DNA from 3 places in the Citrobacter sp. CFNIH10 genome. Region 3 is predicted to be linked to each of the others. Evidence: riboswitches for the same ligand, from Rfam matches in the RefSeq annotation. Region 3 holds a riboswitch; each other region holds the start of a gene.
What was found. Region 3 has a riboswitch for cobalamin ahead of btuB (TonB-dependent vitamin B12 receptor BtuB). Riboswitches for the same ligand answer to the same signal wherever they lie in the genome.

Region 1 (4,237 bases), 2.5 Mb from region 3:
TTACTGTTTATGCGCCGTATTGCACGCATGACGCGACTGGCAGCGGTTAACGTCGAGGTCCCCGATGATGTACTGGTGCTGCGCGTGATCGGCCCACTGTTCTTTGCAGCCGCTGAAGGATTGTTTACCGATCTGGAGTCACGCATCGAAGGAAAACGCATTGTCGTACTGAAATGGGACGCGGTACCGGTGCTGGACGCAGGTGGTCTGGATGCCTTCCAGCGCTTTGTGAAAAGATTGCCAGAAGGCTGCGAACTGCGCGTAAGTAACCTTGAGTTCCAGCCGCTGCGCACGATGGCGCGCGCTGGCATTAAGCCGATTCCGGGTCGTCTGGCCTTTTTCCCGAACCGCGACGCGGCGCTGGCTGATTTATAATCTTTTTGCGCTTACCGGTCTGTTCCTGTACAGGCCGGTAACATTTTCCGCTCTGTCCCCTGTTTTTCCCCTCCCGTGTTGTTATTATCAGCTTTCAGTTTCTGCAAATAAGAGTGACAACTCGTGATTTCATTTACGCTACGTGAAATGACCGGAGAAGATATTCCGGCGGTTCAGTTATTTCTGATTCAACATCTGAATGAATTTTTTGCGGCTGACAGACCTGCCCCTACTCCCGGGCAGGATGTTTTTAACCTGCAACAGCAGTATATTCAACAGCAGCGCAATGTATTGCTGTGCGCCTGGAGCGAAAAGCAGGAACTCATTGCGACCCTGGCCGTCTGCCAATATGACGACCGTATAGCCGAACTTCGCGGACGCTATATTTTGACAGAAACGGCAGAAATTTGTCGCTGCTATGTGGACAAACGTTACCGCAGAAAAGGTATTGGACGTCAGTTACTCGCTTTTGCTGAAACATTCTGCGAGCAGCAGCGGTACAACTTATTATACTTACATACCCATCATTTTTTACCGGGAGGTTATTCATTCTGGCGACGTAATCATTTTCAGGTTGTGATGGATATGCACGATGACTGGCAATTAGTGCATATGGAGAGATCACGTAAATCACGCATGAATAAGAATATTACTTGATCAATGTCAATCAATTCTCATTTAGCTTTTCATTATTACATTTCGACATCCGCAATTTCATCCTCAAAAAAAAACATAACACATTGATACACAACAACTAAAATTTATCCCACTCAATAAAATTCGTCTTTCCCCTTGCGATTGATCTTGTTAACAAATGCCGATACAGTCTTTTTCGACAGTATTTCATTGCACCAACATTGTAATGAATAGGAACATGGTGCGGATTATTGCAATCCCATTCCATGACTGCCCCCGCAACTGTAGGCGGATGCAGAATATCCTCGTGCAGCATATTTTGTTGCAGGTCACTGTAAAGCGAATCTTTATGGGAAGGCCGATATTCTGATTACCGTGAGTCAGGAGACCTGCTGTCAAATTTATACCCCATTGAGTGGACGGGATGGTCCATGTGATGAATTATTTGATACTAGGCACCGTGAAAGAGTGAATCAGATCCTTGACTGAACCGCTGACTTTCTTTATTTGCATAACGTCATGCATAAATTTCACGATGTCCTGTCATCTATCGTCATGAACTCTCCCGATATATGGAACGATATAATCCATGACCAGACGTTCAGATTCTGGCATGAACGGGATGATAATAATGCACGCTAATGTTACCTCTTTACCTTATAAAAAAATGCTTCTGGTTGTTGCTGGTGCCGCACTGTTTCTCACCTCAGGTCTTTCTCATGCAGCCAAAACGGAATATCCATTGACGATAAAAAACTGTGGTCGGGATATGACATTTCACGCAGCGCCAAAACGTGTTGCCACCGTAGGACAAAACAGCACTGAGATCCTGTATGCGCTGGGCCTGGCCGATCGCGTGGTAGGCACATCGCTGTGGTTCGGGCCCGTTCCCGACGCGTATAAGACGGCAAATGACAAGATTGCAGTTATTGCGCAGAACATCCCCAGCTTCGAAGGCATCATTGCCAAAAAACCGGATCTGGTCGCCAGCCAGTTCGAATGGCAGATCGGCCCTGCGGGCACGGTGGCGTCTTATGAACAGTTCAGCGAACTGAAAGTCCCGGTCTATACCGCACCGGCAGACTGCGCGAAAGATAACGAAGATGGCGGTGACGGCGTGCGCAAAGGCATGTTTGATATCGCAATGGTCTATCAGGAAGTGGCCGACTTAGCGAGGATCTTCGACGTTCAGGATAAGGGCGAAGAACTGATTGCCAGCCTCAAAGCACGTGAAACGGCAGCGAAGAACAAAATCGCCGGGATGGACAACAGTGTCTCTGCCGTTTTCTGGTTCTCCAGCGCCGACCTGCAATTGGATCCGTATGTCGCCGGGAAATTAGGGCCTGCTGCCTGGATTGCGCAGACCCTGGGTATCAAAAACATCATTGATTCCGCAGAGGAGTGGCCAACGGTCGGTTGGGAAACCATCGCCAAAGCCCAACCGACAGTGATTGTGCTGGGGGAAATGAGTCGTCGACGTTTCCCGGCCGATGACTGGCAGGTGAAAATGGATTATTTGAAATCCGACCCGGTCACCCAGCTGATCCCCGCCGTAAAAGCCGATCATTTACCCGTGATTGATGTACAGACCATGAATGCCGGAATCAGAACGATTGACGGTGTTGAAAAACTGGCTGACGCCCTGGTTGAGTATGGTTTAGCGCATCCTCAAGCCGCGCATTAACCCTCGTTTCGCGCCAGTTCCTGACGGGGCTGGCGCGTGTTGCGCACTCCGAAACGCAGGTGACTATGAGCGATTTACGCAGGCCACGTCACGCCGTTAGTCGGCTGGCAGTCAATGTTTGCGGCCACGCCCTCTGGGTTAGCGTGCTGATGTGTGGCGTCCTGCTGGCAGGGATCGCCATTGGCGAGACGTTTATTCCCTGGCAGCACGTATTCAACACGCTGGCAAACCATCTGTTTGATACCGATTATCCGGTTGATGCGCTGGATGCCGGGATCGTCTGGAACTATCGCCTGACCCGTGCGCTGGTCTCCGCCAGTTGTGGCGCCTGCCTGGCCGTGTCCGGCGTGGTTTTACAGTCGTTACTGCGCAATGCGCTTGCCGAGCCGTATCTGCTGGGCATTTCCGCAGGCGCATCAACCGGTGCGGTGCTGGTTGCGCTGACCGGACTGGGCGCCGGGATGATCAGCATGTCGTTCGGCGCATTTGTCGGTGCCCTGACTGCCTTTTTGTTTGTGGCCCTTCTGGCGGTAGCGGCAGGCGGCAGACAAGGCGGTGGGGTGACGACGCAAATCATTCTCGCCGGGATTGCCAGTTCCCAGTTATTCAATGCGCTGACCTCGCTGATCATCACCCGTTCAGCTAACGCGGAACAGGCACGCGGCATTATGTTCTGGTTACTCGGGAATCTGAGCGGCGTCCGCTGGCCGGATGTGGTGCTGGCGATCCCCACAGCGTTAGTTGGCGTTGCGATATGCTTCTGTTATGCCCGCCATCTGGATGCCTTCTCTTTTGGCGCGGAGTCCGCCGCCTCACTGGGGATTCCGGTAAAACGCACACGTGGCGTGCTGATTGCCGCCGTAACGGGTATGACGGCCATTATGGTCTCCATCGTCGGCGCAATTGGCTTTGTGGGACTGGTGATCCCTCACGCCGCCCGTCTGCTGGTAGGCAATCAGCACCATCGTTTGCTGCCTGTCAGCGCGCTGATCGGCGCCATTTTCCTGATCGTCGCCGATGTTATCTCCCGCACGCTTCTCCCCGGACAAGTTCTGCCTATCGGCGTTATTACGGCCCTGGTTGGTGCGCCCGCGTTTTCCATCATCCTGATCAGAGGAAACCCGACCAAATGACCGTCAATCCTGTACCGACTCTGGTTGCCACCCGCGATGCGATAATTCAGGCGAAAAGTCTGCACTGGCAGGTGAAAGGCAAAGTGATCGTCAATGACGTCTCACTCAGCGTGGCGCCGGGTGAGTTTGTCGGTATTATCGGCCCCAATGGTTCCGGGAAAACGTCGCTGATTTCATTGCTGGCCGGTCTGCTGAAGCCCACCGCCGGTCACATCCTGTTGCAGCAAAAAGCGCTGCATCGCTATTCACGTCGTCAACTGGCGCAGCAGGTCGCGCTGGTTGAGCAGCAGGCAGAAACCAGTGAGCGCCTGACCGCGATACAGGCCGTCTCGCTGGGGCGAACCCCGTGGCTGAGCCTACTGAATCCGTGGTCGGACAACGATGACGATATCGTCCAGACCATGCTGGA
Region 2 (4,237 bases), 2.4 Mb from region 3:
CTGCCGCGCTCAGCAGCAGCCAGCTCAGCCGTGCAGGAATGTAGTTCGCGACGTCGTCCAGGCGAGCGCTGACCATGCCAATCGCCCGGTATTTTTCGTGTTTATAACCCACCATGGAATCCAGGGTATTCACCGCTTTGTAGGCCATAGCCAGCGGCGCGCCGCCAATTAAGAGGAAGAACAGCGGCGCGATAATGCCGTCAACCGTATTCTCCGCCACGGTTTCCACGACCGCCCGGTTGATCTGTTCTGGCTGAAGTTGCGATGTGTCGCGCCCCACAATCCACGAGAGCTTTTCGCGGCTTTGTGCAAGGTTACCTTCGCGCAGCGGGCGCTCAACCTCTTGCGCCGCCGTTGCCAGACAGCGCCCCGCCAGCACGGTGAAAATCATCCAGACTTCAACGACCCAACCGAGCCAAGGATGAATCCACGCCGCCAGGTGCAACACGCCCCAGGCAACCGCCCACGTCAAGCCGACAACCACCAGCCACATCACCCCACCACCAATGCGTAACGCCCGGTCGCTGTGGCAGTAGCGGCGAATAATCCGCTGCACGGCAGTGATCAGATTGCCTATCCAGCGCACCGGATGCGGCCAGTCTGGTGGGTCGCCAATCACGACATCGAGAAGCCAGGCCACACACCATGCCAGTAGCGTCATAACGCCTCCCGCGCGGCATTCAGCCAGTGATTAAGCATTAATGGACGCTGAGCAAAGTGAACGTGCAGGTAGCTGGCGAAGGTGTTGCCCGTTCGCCAGCCACCGGACCACGCCTGCACCGTCTGACCGTCACGGACTTTACGGCAAGCCAGCACAGCGGGGGTTTCAGGGGAAAAATCGGAGTAATGGAATTCATGACCGCGCAGCACATCGCCTTCCGCGGCCAGCAGCGTGGGCTGCAAAGCCTGCGCTTCACAATAGCCAAAGCGGGTTAGCCGTTTACCCATTTTGCTGCGACCGGGAAGGATATCGGCCATGCGATGCTCAACCCCGTCGGCATCTTCCAGCAGGCTGCCGAGGTACATTAATCCGCCGCATTCGGCATAAATGGCGACACCGCGCTGATGCGCCTCGCGCAGGCTTGTCAGCATAGTAGTATTGGCCGCCAGCGCGGACGCGTGCAGTTCCGGATAACCGCCGCCCAGCCAGACCATTTGACAATCGGGTAATTCGCGATCGTGGAGCGGGCTGAAGCGCACAATGTTGACGCCGGTACGCGCCAGCAGCGCCACGTTATCGGGATAATAAAAATTAAAGGCCTCATCATCAGCCATCGCCAGCGTCAGTCCTTCTCCGGCGTTGGGCGCAGGACGTTCAGGCCATTCGCCTGGCGGCAATGCCTGAAGATGGCTTAACGCCAGCAACCGATCGATATCCAGTGTACTTTCCAGCCGGGCGGCGAAATCCTGCCACGATTGTTGATTGACGACGGACTCACGCGCGGTCACCAATCCCAGATGCCGTTCGGGTAGCGCGACGCCGTCAACGCGCGGGACGTAACCCAGCACCGGCACAGCGCAGTAGTGCTCGATAGCGGTTTTCAGCAACTGGAAATGGGACTCACTGTTGACGCGGTTAACGATGACGCCGGCAATGTTCAGCGTCGGGTCGAAATGCTGGAAGCCCATCACCGTGGCGGCAATGGAAGTAGAAACGGCTTTCCCGTCAACCAGCAGAATGACCGGACAGCCCAACTGCTTGGCCATCGCGGCGGTACTGCAATAATCAGGATCTGTACCGTAACCGTCGTACAGCCCCATCACCCCTTCGATCACTGCAATATCTGCATCCTGCATCTGTTCGCGGAACAGCGCATTAAGCACCGGCTCGGGGAGCATAAAACTGTCGAGGTTGCGGGAGGCGGTACCGCTGATGGCCGTATGCCAGGCGGTGTCAAGGTAATCAGGGCCGACTTTGCAGGGCTGGACGCGTAAACCACGTTGTTTCATCACGTTCAGCAAGCCCAGCGTCACTGTGGTTTTACCACAGCCGCTACCGGTACCTGCCAGAACAAACGCGTACTGCTTTGCCGCCATGACCCTGATCCTGTTCAGGGTGGTAGGGATGTACTGACACCCAGTCTTCCGACTGTACGCATCTGAGCAACCCACTTCCCACCGAAGTTGTTGGTAGTATCCGACAGGCAGGTCTTCTGGCTTAGCGTCGTCCTCGCCCGTCCTTCCCAATCTTGCGATCAGTGGTCTTCACGGGGTTGTCAGCATCACAGCAGCGGGGGCTGCGGGGGATTTTCACCCCCTTCCCAGACACAAATGTGTCAAACCTGTCGGCTTAAATGATGAACAGAATGAATTCTCCTCATCACAGCAATACTTTTCGTTACTTATTCGTTACGCATTTTTTATCAACAAAAAACGCCGCAATAAAACGATTCTGAATGAAATGTCGTGCAAGAGAATAATGAAACCTCTTAACAATGACACTGTATCTCATCACAGAAATAAAAACTGGTGAAGTTTATTCCGTAAAGAGCGATATTTTATTGCGCTATGACAATTTATTGCTGTACTAAAAACACTTAACCATTATAAATGACCGGATTACGCGGGAATATCAAAAATCGGCAATAGCAAAATATTGCTATTTATGCCGATTCAGCAGGCAAGTTTTCATTTATTTTTTGCCGATAGGCCTGCGGCGTAACCTGATAAGTCTGACGGAACACTTTGCAAAAATAGCTGGTTTGCGAAAAACCTAAATTGCGGGCAATACTGGCAATGCTCCAGTCACTGTGACAAAGCAGCTCTCTGGCACTGGCCATGCGCTGTTGATTGACCCACGCGTTAAAGCCAATGCCCTGATATTTTTTGAACAGTTTGCTGAAGTAGTATGGACTCAGATATACGTGCGAGGCCACATCTTCAAGGCGAAGATCGTCTGACAAGTGGGCATCAATATAGCGTAACGCTTTTTTCATTTTGCTGTCATGAGGGCTGGCGGCGCGGGTCGGGCGTGAAGGCTCAGCAGGTTGCGTGCTGTCTTTGATCACCACGAAATTGAGTTGCTTCTTGAGGCAGTTTTCAACAATGAGTTTGAGCAGATCCGCCGAGGCCATCACGCGAGAATAGTCCATTTCCGGGACATTACTGAACTCATTGAGCAGTTCAGGATCGGCCTGCCAGCGATCGTCAACCTTCATGATATCGAGCAGATCGGCACCATCATCGTTACGTAAACGCACCTGGCCGCACAGAACGAATCCAACAAGATGGCCTGCGATCACGAGAGGAATAGAGAAATCGGTAAGCCCGGCATGGCAGCGATAGATACAGGGTTGATCCGATTTTGACGCTTCCAGTCCCCCACAGCGATCGCTCATACGACACCGGGTACTGTGTTGCGGATGCTGACGCATCAGTTGGCAAAAAGGTGTGAAATTAAACAGCTCAGAAATCTCATCACCGTGAATATTGACAACCACAACAGCCAGGCTGGTCGCTTGCGCAAAATCCTGTGCGATTTTATTAATGAGTTCTGAGTTCAGGGTGCTCGCAGAAATCATGATAAAATCCCTCAGTTAATCCATTGTTATAATGAAAACATAAATTTTACATTTACTTCTTATCATCCCCATCCTTGTATGTAAATGACAGAAAGTACAAGGGACAATAACAAAAGTCTCCCTGGGTGGGGAGACTTTTTAGTCAGTTCGTGAAAGCAGATCACGAAAAAGAAATTAAAGACGTGATATTAGCCACGCCAGCCAAAATTACGCGTCCGTCTCTTCGATTTTACACGTATTACAGGGCAAATTTTTACCGATAAGGTACTTATAGATAGCCGCGCCCGCACACGCACCAATCAATGGCGCAATAATCGGCACAATAAAGTACGGAATATCGCGTCCACCAGTCATCGCAATATCTCCCCAACCTGCCATCCAGGCGAACAGCTTAGGACCAAAATCACGCGCCGGGTTCATGGCAAAGCCGGTTAATGGGCCTGTGGATGCACCAATTACCGCCACCAGAATACCGATCAGCAGTGGCGCCAGTGCCCCTTTAGGCACACCGTTACCATCGTCGGTCAGCGCCATAATCAGCCCCATCAGGATTGAGGTGATGACGATTTCGACCCCTGCCGCCTGCCACACGCTCAGCGCGGCCGCCGGATAGGTACTGAAAATACTGGCCAGATAGAGGCTATCTGCGCTGCCACGAACCATGTTGTGGGCAGTTTCATACTCGGTGAATAAATTGCCGTAAAGCAGATAAGCCA
Region 3 (4,237 bases):
GTTGGCTATTTTACCACGAACTGTGAGATGTGAGGTGACTGGATATGAAAGTCCGAGGTCCCACACGCTCAGCCCGCCCATTTTCACCTTCCGGGAATTGTCGTAGTCGTAATCGTAACGCTCGCCAATATACTGATAGGTCACATCCCAGCCCAGATCGTAGACCTGTCCGCTGAGCTCGTACTTCACCTGCTGTTTAGCGCGACGATAAAGCGGCTGATCGGTTTCATCATCACGCGGATCAACATACTGCAACGTTAAGCGATGATCGACCGGCCCGGTCGTCAGGTTCCCGGTCCATTCCAGGCCTTTGATGGTCGCGGATTTGACGTTGAAGTAGGTATTGTTGTTGTAGTCGATCAGGTTCTGAATTTTGTAGCGATAGGTCGACAGACGCCAGTCAAGCGGGCCGGTCAGCCCTTCTAATCCGGCTTCCCACTGCTTCGACTCTTCCGGCTTCAGGTTTGGGTTAGAGGCGATCCCAAAACGCTCCGCACCAAACTGTTGCCCCAGTGAAGGCGCAAGGAAGCCCGTGCCATAGGAAAGCGTCACTTTATAGTCATCAACAAACTGCCATCCCGCCGCTGTTTGCCAGGTACCATGCCAGCCGAACTGGTCGTCATGGTCTTCACGGCCCGACGCTTCCAGCGTCACGCTATCAATCTGCTGTTGCCCGGTGAGATAGAGGCCCGTGTTATCACGCTTATAGTTGTCTGTCCCATACTCGCCGAAGGACATCAGCTTTTCTTGTTTCCAGTCGACACCAGCACTGACAGCGCCGTGCCCGACAATAACGTTGTTGCCCCACTGGACGTAGCGCTGTTCCATATCATCAAGGCTATAACCTGTGGCATAGCGCCCATTCAGGCTGCTGTAGTTATAGTCCTTAATTCGCTGGTAGTTAGCGACCAGTTGTGACGAGTAGATTCCAGAATTGAAGCGCAGCCCCGTATCCCACGACTGAGTGTAATTCTGGTGCTCGTCGTTTCCGCCGTCATATCCCCAGTTCCCCTGGTCGTAATCGGCATTACTGGCATAGCCGTAGCCACGAAAGTAACCATCGAATTGATCGTTAAATTTGTGCTCAACGCCACCCCAGAAGAGTTTATTGCGATAACCATCGCGATCGCTGTCGCCGCTATAGCTGGAACGCGGCTGAACGTCGAAGCCTTTGGTGGTCTGATAAGCCCCGGCCGCGGTTACCACGGTATCGCCAAAACGCTGGCGGTACGTACCGTCATATTGCTGATAACCTTTTGACCCCACGCCAGCATTAATCTGCGAACGTTCCTCACCCGTCATAGTGATGATGTTCACTACGCCGCCAATCGCGCCAGAGCCATAAATGGCTGAGCGCGGGCCACGGATATACTCAATGCGCTGCACCAGCGACACCGGGATCTGGTCAATATCGGAATTATTCGTAATGCCCGGACGGGCGACCGGAATACCATCGACTAACACCAGAACGTGTTTCGCTTCGGTACCCCGCACAAACAGAGAAGAGCTTTGCCCCATGCCGCCATTCTGGGCGACATCCACGCCTGGCAGGCGGCGCATGACATCCAGAACGGTTCGGGACTGCCAGCGTTCGATATCCTCGCGGGTGACAATATCGGTCGGGGCCAGAACGGTATTAACAGGTTGTTGAAAACGGTTTGCTGTCACGACAAGCGTGTCAGGGGTGGCATCCTGTGCCCAACCCGAAAAAGCCGCGACGGAGAGCGCCGTCAGCAGCGATGTTTTTTTAATCATTGTAAAGCATCCACAATATAAGAAGGATGCCGCAGGTCCCACCGATAGTACGCGATGATGAAAACCAGTTGCGACGTTAGCCGGCAGGTCTTCGGGCTTGGAAGGTTATCCACGGATATAAGAGATGAAGACTTCCCACCCAACAGGCAGTGTCTGCTTACGCTCTCATCTCACCTTTCCTTACCGCTGCGCGTCAGCTCCAGATTTACACTGGATTCCCTATTAACTCACAGGACCGGCACACGGATGCTACAGTTTGTAACATCTTACTGTCCAGCGTGTTTGTTAAATATGAGAGATCATCAATGACTGGACATCTGTTGAGCAATCCCTACAATCCCCGCGTACTTTTATTTTTCAGGATACATCATGACCCCCGAACACCTTCCGACAGAACAGTATGACGCGCAGCTCGCCGAAAAAGTGGTGCGCTTGCAGAGTATGATGGCGCCCTTTTCTGACCTTGTCCCGGAAGTGTTTCGTTCGCCGGTCAGTCACTACCGTATGCGTGCTGAATTCCGCATCTGGCACGATGGCGATGACCTCTATCACATCATTTTTGACCAACAGAGCAAAAGCCGAATCCGCGTCGACAGCTTCCCTGCGGCGAGTGAACTGATTAACCAGTTGATGACCGCGATGATCGCAGGCGTGCGCGACAACCGCGTGTTGCGCCATAAACTGTTCCAGATTGATTACCTCACCACCATGAGTAATCAGGCAGTGGTTTCGCTGCTGTATCATAAAAAGCTGGACGACGAATGGCGTGAAGCCGCCGAAGCGCTCCGCGACGCCCTGCGTGCGCAGAACCTGAACGTGCATCTGATTGGCCGCGCGACAAAAACCAAAATCGAGCTGGATCAGGACTACATTGATGAACGTTTGCCAGTTGCGGGCAAAGAAATGATCTATCGCCAGGTTGAGAACAGCTTTACGCAGCCAAATGCGGCCATGAACATTCAGATGCTGGAGTGGGCGCTGGATGTCACTAAAGGCTCGAAAGGCGACCTGCTTGAACTGTACTGCGGTAACGGCAACTTTTCTTTAGCGCTGGCACGCAATTTTGACCGTGTGCTGGCCACCGAAATCGCCAAACCGTCTGTTGCCGCCGCGCAATACAACATTGCGGCGAATCAGATTGATAACGTGCAGATTATCCGCATGGCGGCGGAAGAGTTTACGCAGGCAATGAACGGCGTGCGCGAATTTAACCGCTTGCAGGGTATCGATCTGAAAAGCTATCAGTGCGAAACGATTTTTGTCGATCCGCCCCGCAGCGGCCTGGACAGCGAAACGGAGAAAATGGTACAGGCATATCCGCGCATTCTGTACATCTCCTGTAATCCGGAGACGCTGTGCAAGAACCTGGAAACGTTAAGCCAGACGCATGACGTATCACGTCTGGCGCTGTTTGATCAGTTTCCGTATACGCACCATATGGAGTGTGGGGTGTTGTTGACGGCGAAGTGAGTGTCATAACCGGATGATGACGCAAAGCGTCTCATCCGGCATCTCCTCTTTATTCCGACACTTCCTGCTTGCGATTACGCATTTTCACGCCGATCCAGAAGACCAGAATGACCGACAGCACCGCCGGGAAGAAGTTGGAACCGATATCCGGATATTCCGCGCGCACCACGGTGCTGTAAAGCAGAACGCCGAGAATAAAGCAGGCGGCAGCCAGACCCGGTAAACCCACAGGCATGGTGCGATTCAAATAACGTTGATGCAGACAGTACACCGTCAGCACCAACGAGATAATCGGAAATACAGAAAACGGCACGATGGAGCTAAACAGCGCCGCGAATGTGCCATTGATTGACAAGCCAGCGACCAGCGCCAGCAGCAGCGTACCTTTATCCTGAACTGACTGTTTCATTACTCTTCCTTCACGTTACCCGGAATGAGGGGCATCTTCTCTTGTTCACGGCGATACCAGTAATACGCACCTTTCGAAATCATGCGCAGTTGCAGTACCAGTCGCTCTTCTAACTGCCGACGCTGTTCCGCGCCCACGTCCAGCGCTTCGGCGCCTGCACTGAAGACAATCGTCACCATCGCTTCGGCTTGCGCTTCAGTAAACGCACGCGGCATATGGTTTTCGATTTCCAGATAGTCCGCAAGTTCCGCGATGAAGTGCTGAATTTCTCGCGCAACGGCAGCACGGAACGCCGCTGAGGTGCCAGAACGTTCACGCAATAATAAACGGAAGGCGTTGGGGTTGTTACCGATGAACTCCATAAATGTGGAGACCGAGGTGCGGATCACACTCCCGCCCTTGGCGATACGCTGACGAGCCTGGCGCATCAACTGACGCAACATCAGACCGCTTTCATCAACCATGGTCAGGCCGAGCTCATCAACATCACGGAAATGACGATAAAAGGAGGTTGGCGCAATGCCCGCTTCACGTGCGACTTCACGCAAACTGAGACTGGCGAAGCTACGCTCCGCGCTCAGTTGACTAAATGCGGCTTCTACC

Region 1: it holds a riboswitch for cobalamin, as region 3 does, so the genes downstream of both, C2U53_RS23515 (ABC transporter substrate-binding protein) here and btuB (TonB-dependent vitamin B12 receptor BtuB) in region 3, are expected to answer to the same signal.
Region 2: it holds a riboswitch for cobalamin, as region 3 does, so the genes downstream of both, C2U53_RS25995 (cobyrinate a,c-diamide synthase) here and btuB (TonB-dependent vitamin B12 receptor BtuB) in region 3, are expected to answer to the same signal.

Annotation. Positions count from the first base shown of each region.
Region 1 is NZ_CP026216.1:4,074,499-4,078,735, forward strand. Features, by position in the region: gene dauA (C4-dicarboxylic acid transporter DauA) at 1-375, shown strand, start outside; gene C2U53_RS23510 (N-acetyltransferase) at 523-1,032, shown strand; cobalamin riboswitch at 1,195-1,423, shown strand; gene C2U53_RS23515 (ABC transporter substrate-binding protein) at 1,643-2,695, shown strand; gene C2U53_RS23520 (iron ABC transporter permease) at 2,761-3,828, shown strand; gene C2U53_RS23525 (ABC transporter ATP-binding protein) at 3,825-4,237, shown strand, end outside.
Region 2 is NZ_CP026216.1:4,490,666-4,494,902, forward strand. Features, by position in the region: gene cbiB (adenosylcobinamide-phosphate synthase CbiB) at 1-661, opposite strand, end outside; gene C2U53_RS25995 (cobyrinate a,c-diamide synthase) at 658-2,037, opposite strand; cobalamin riboswitch at 2,126-2,301, opposite strand; gene pocR (regulatory protein PocR) at 2,604-3,521, opposite strand; gene pduF (propanediol diffusion facilitator PduF) at 3,729-4,237, opposite strand, start outside.
Region 3 is NZ_CP026216.1:1,611,167-1,615,403, reverse strand. Features, by position in the region: gene btuB (TonB-dependent vitamin B12 receptor BtuB) at 1-1,755, opposite strand, end outside; cobalamin riboswitch at 1,820-2,010, opposite strand; gene trmA (tRNA (uridine(54)-C5)-methyltransferase TrmA) at 2,125-3,225, shown strand; gene C2U53_RS11170 (YijD family membrane protein) at 3,275-3,634, opposite strand; gene fabR (HTH-type transcriptional repressor FabR) at 3,634-4,237, opposite strand, start outside.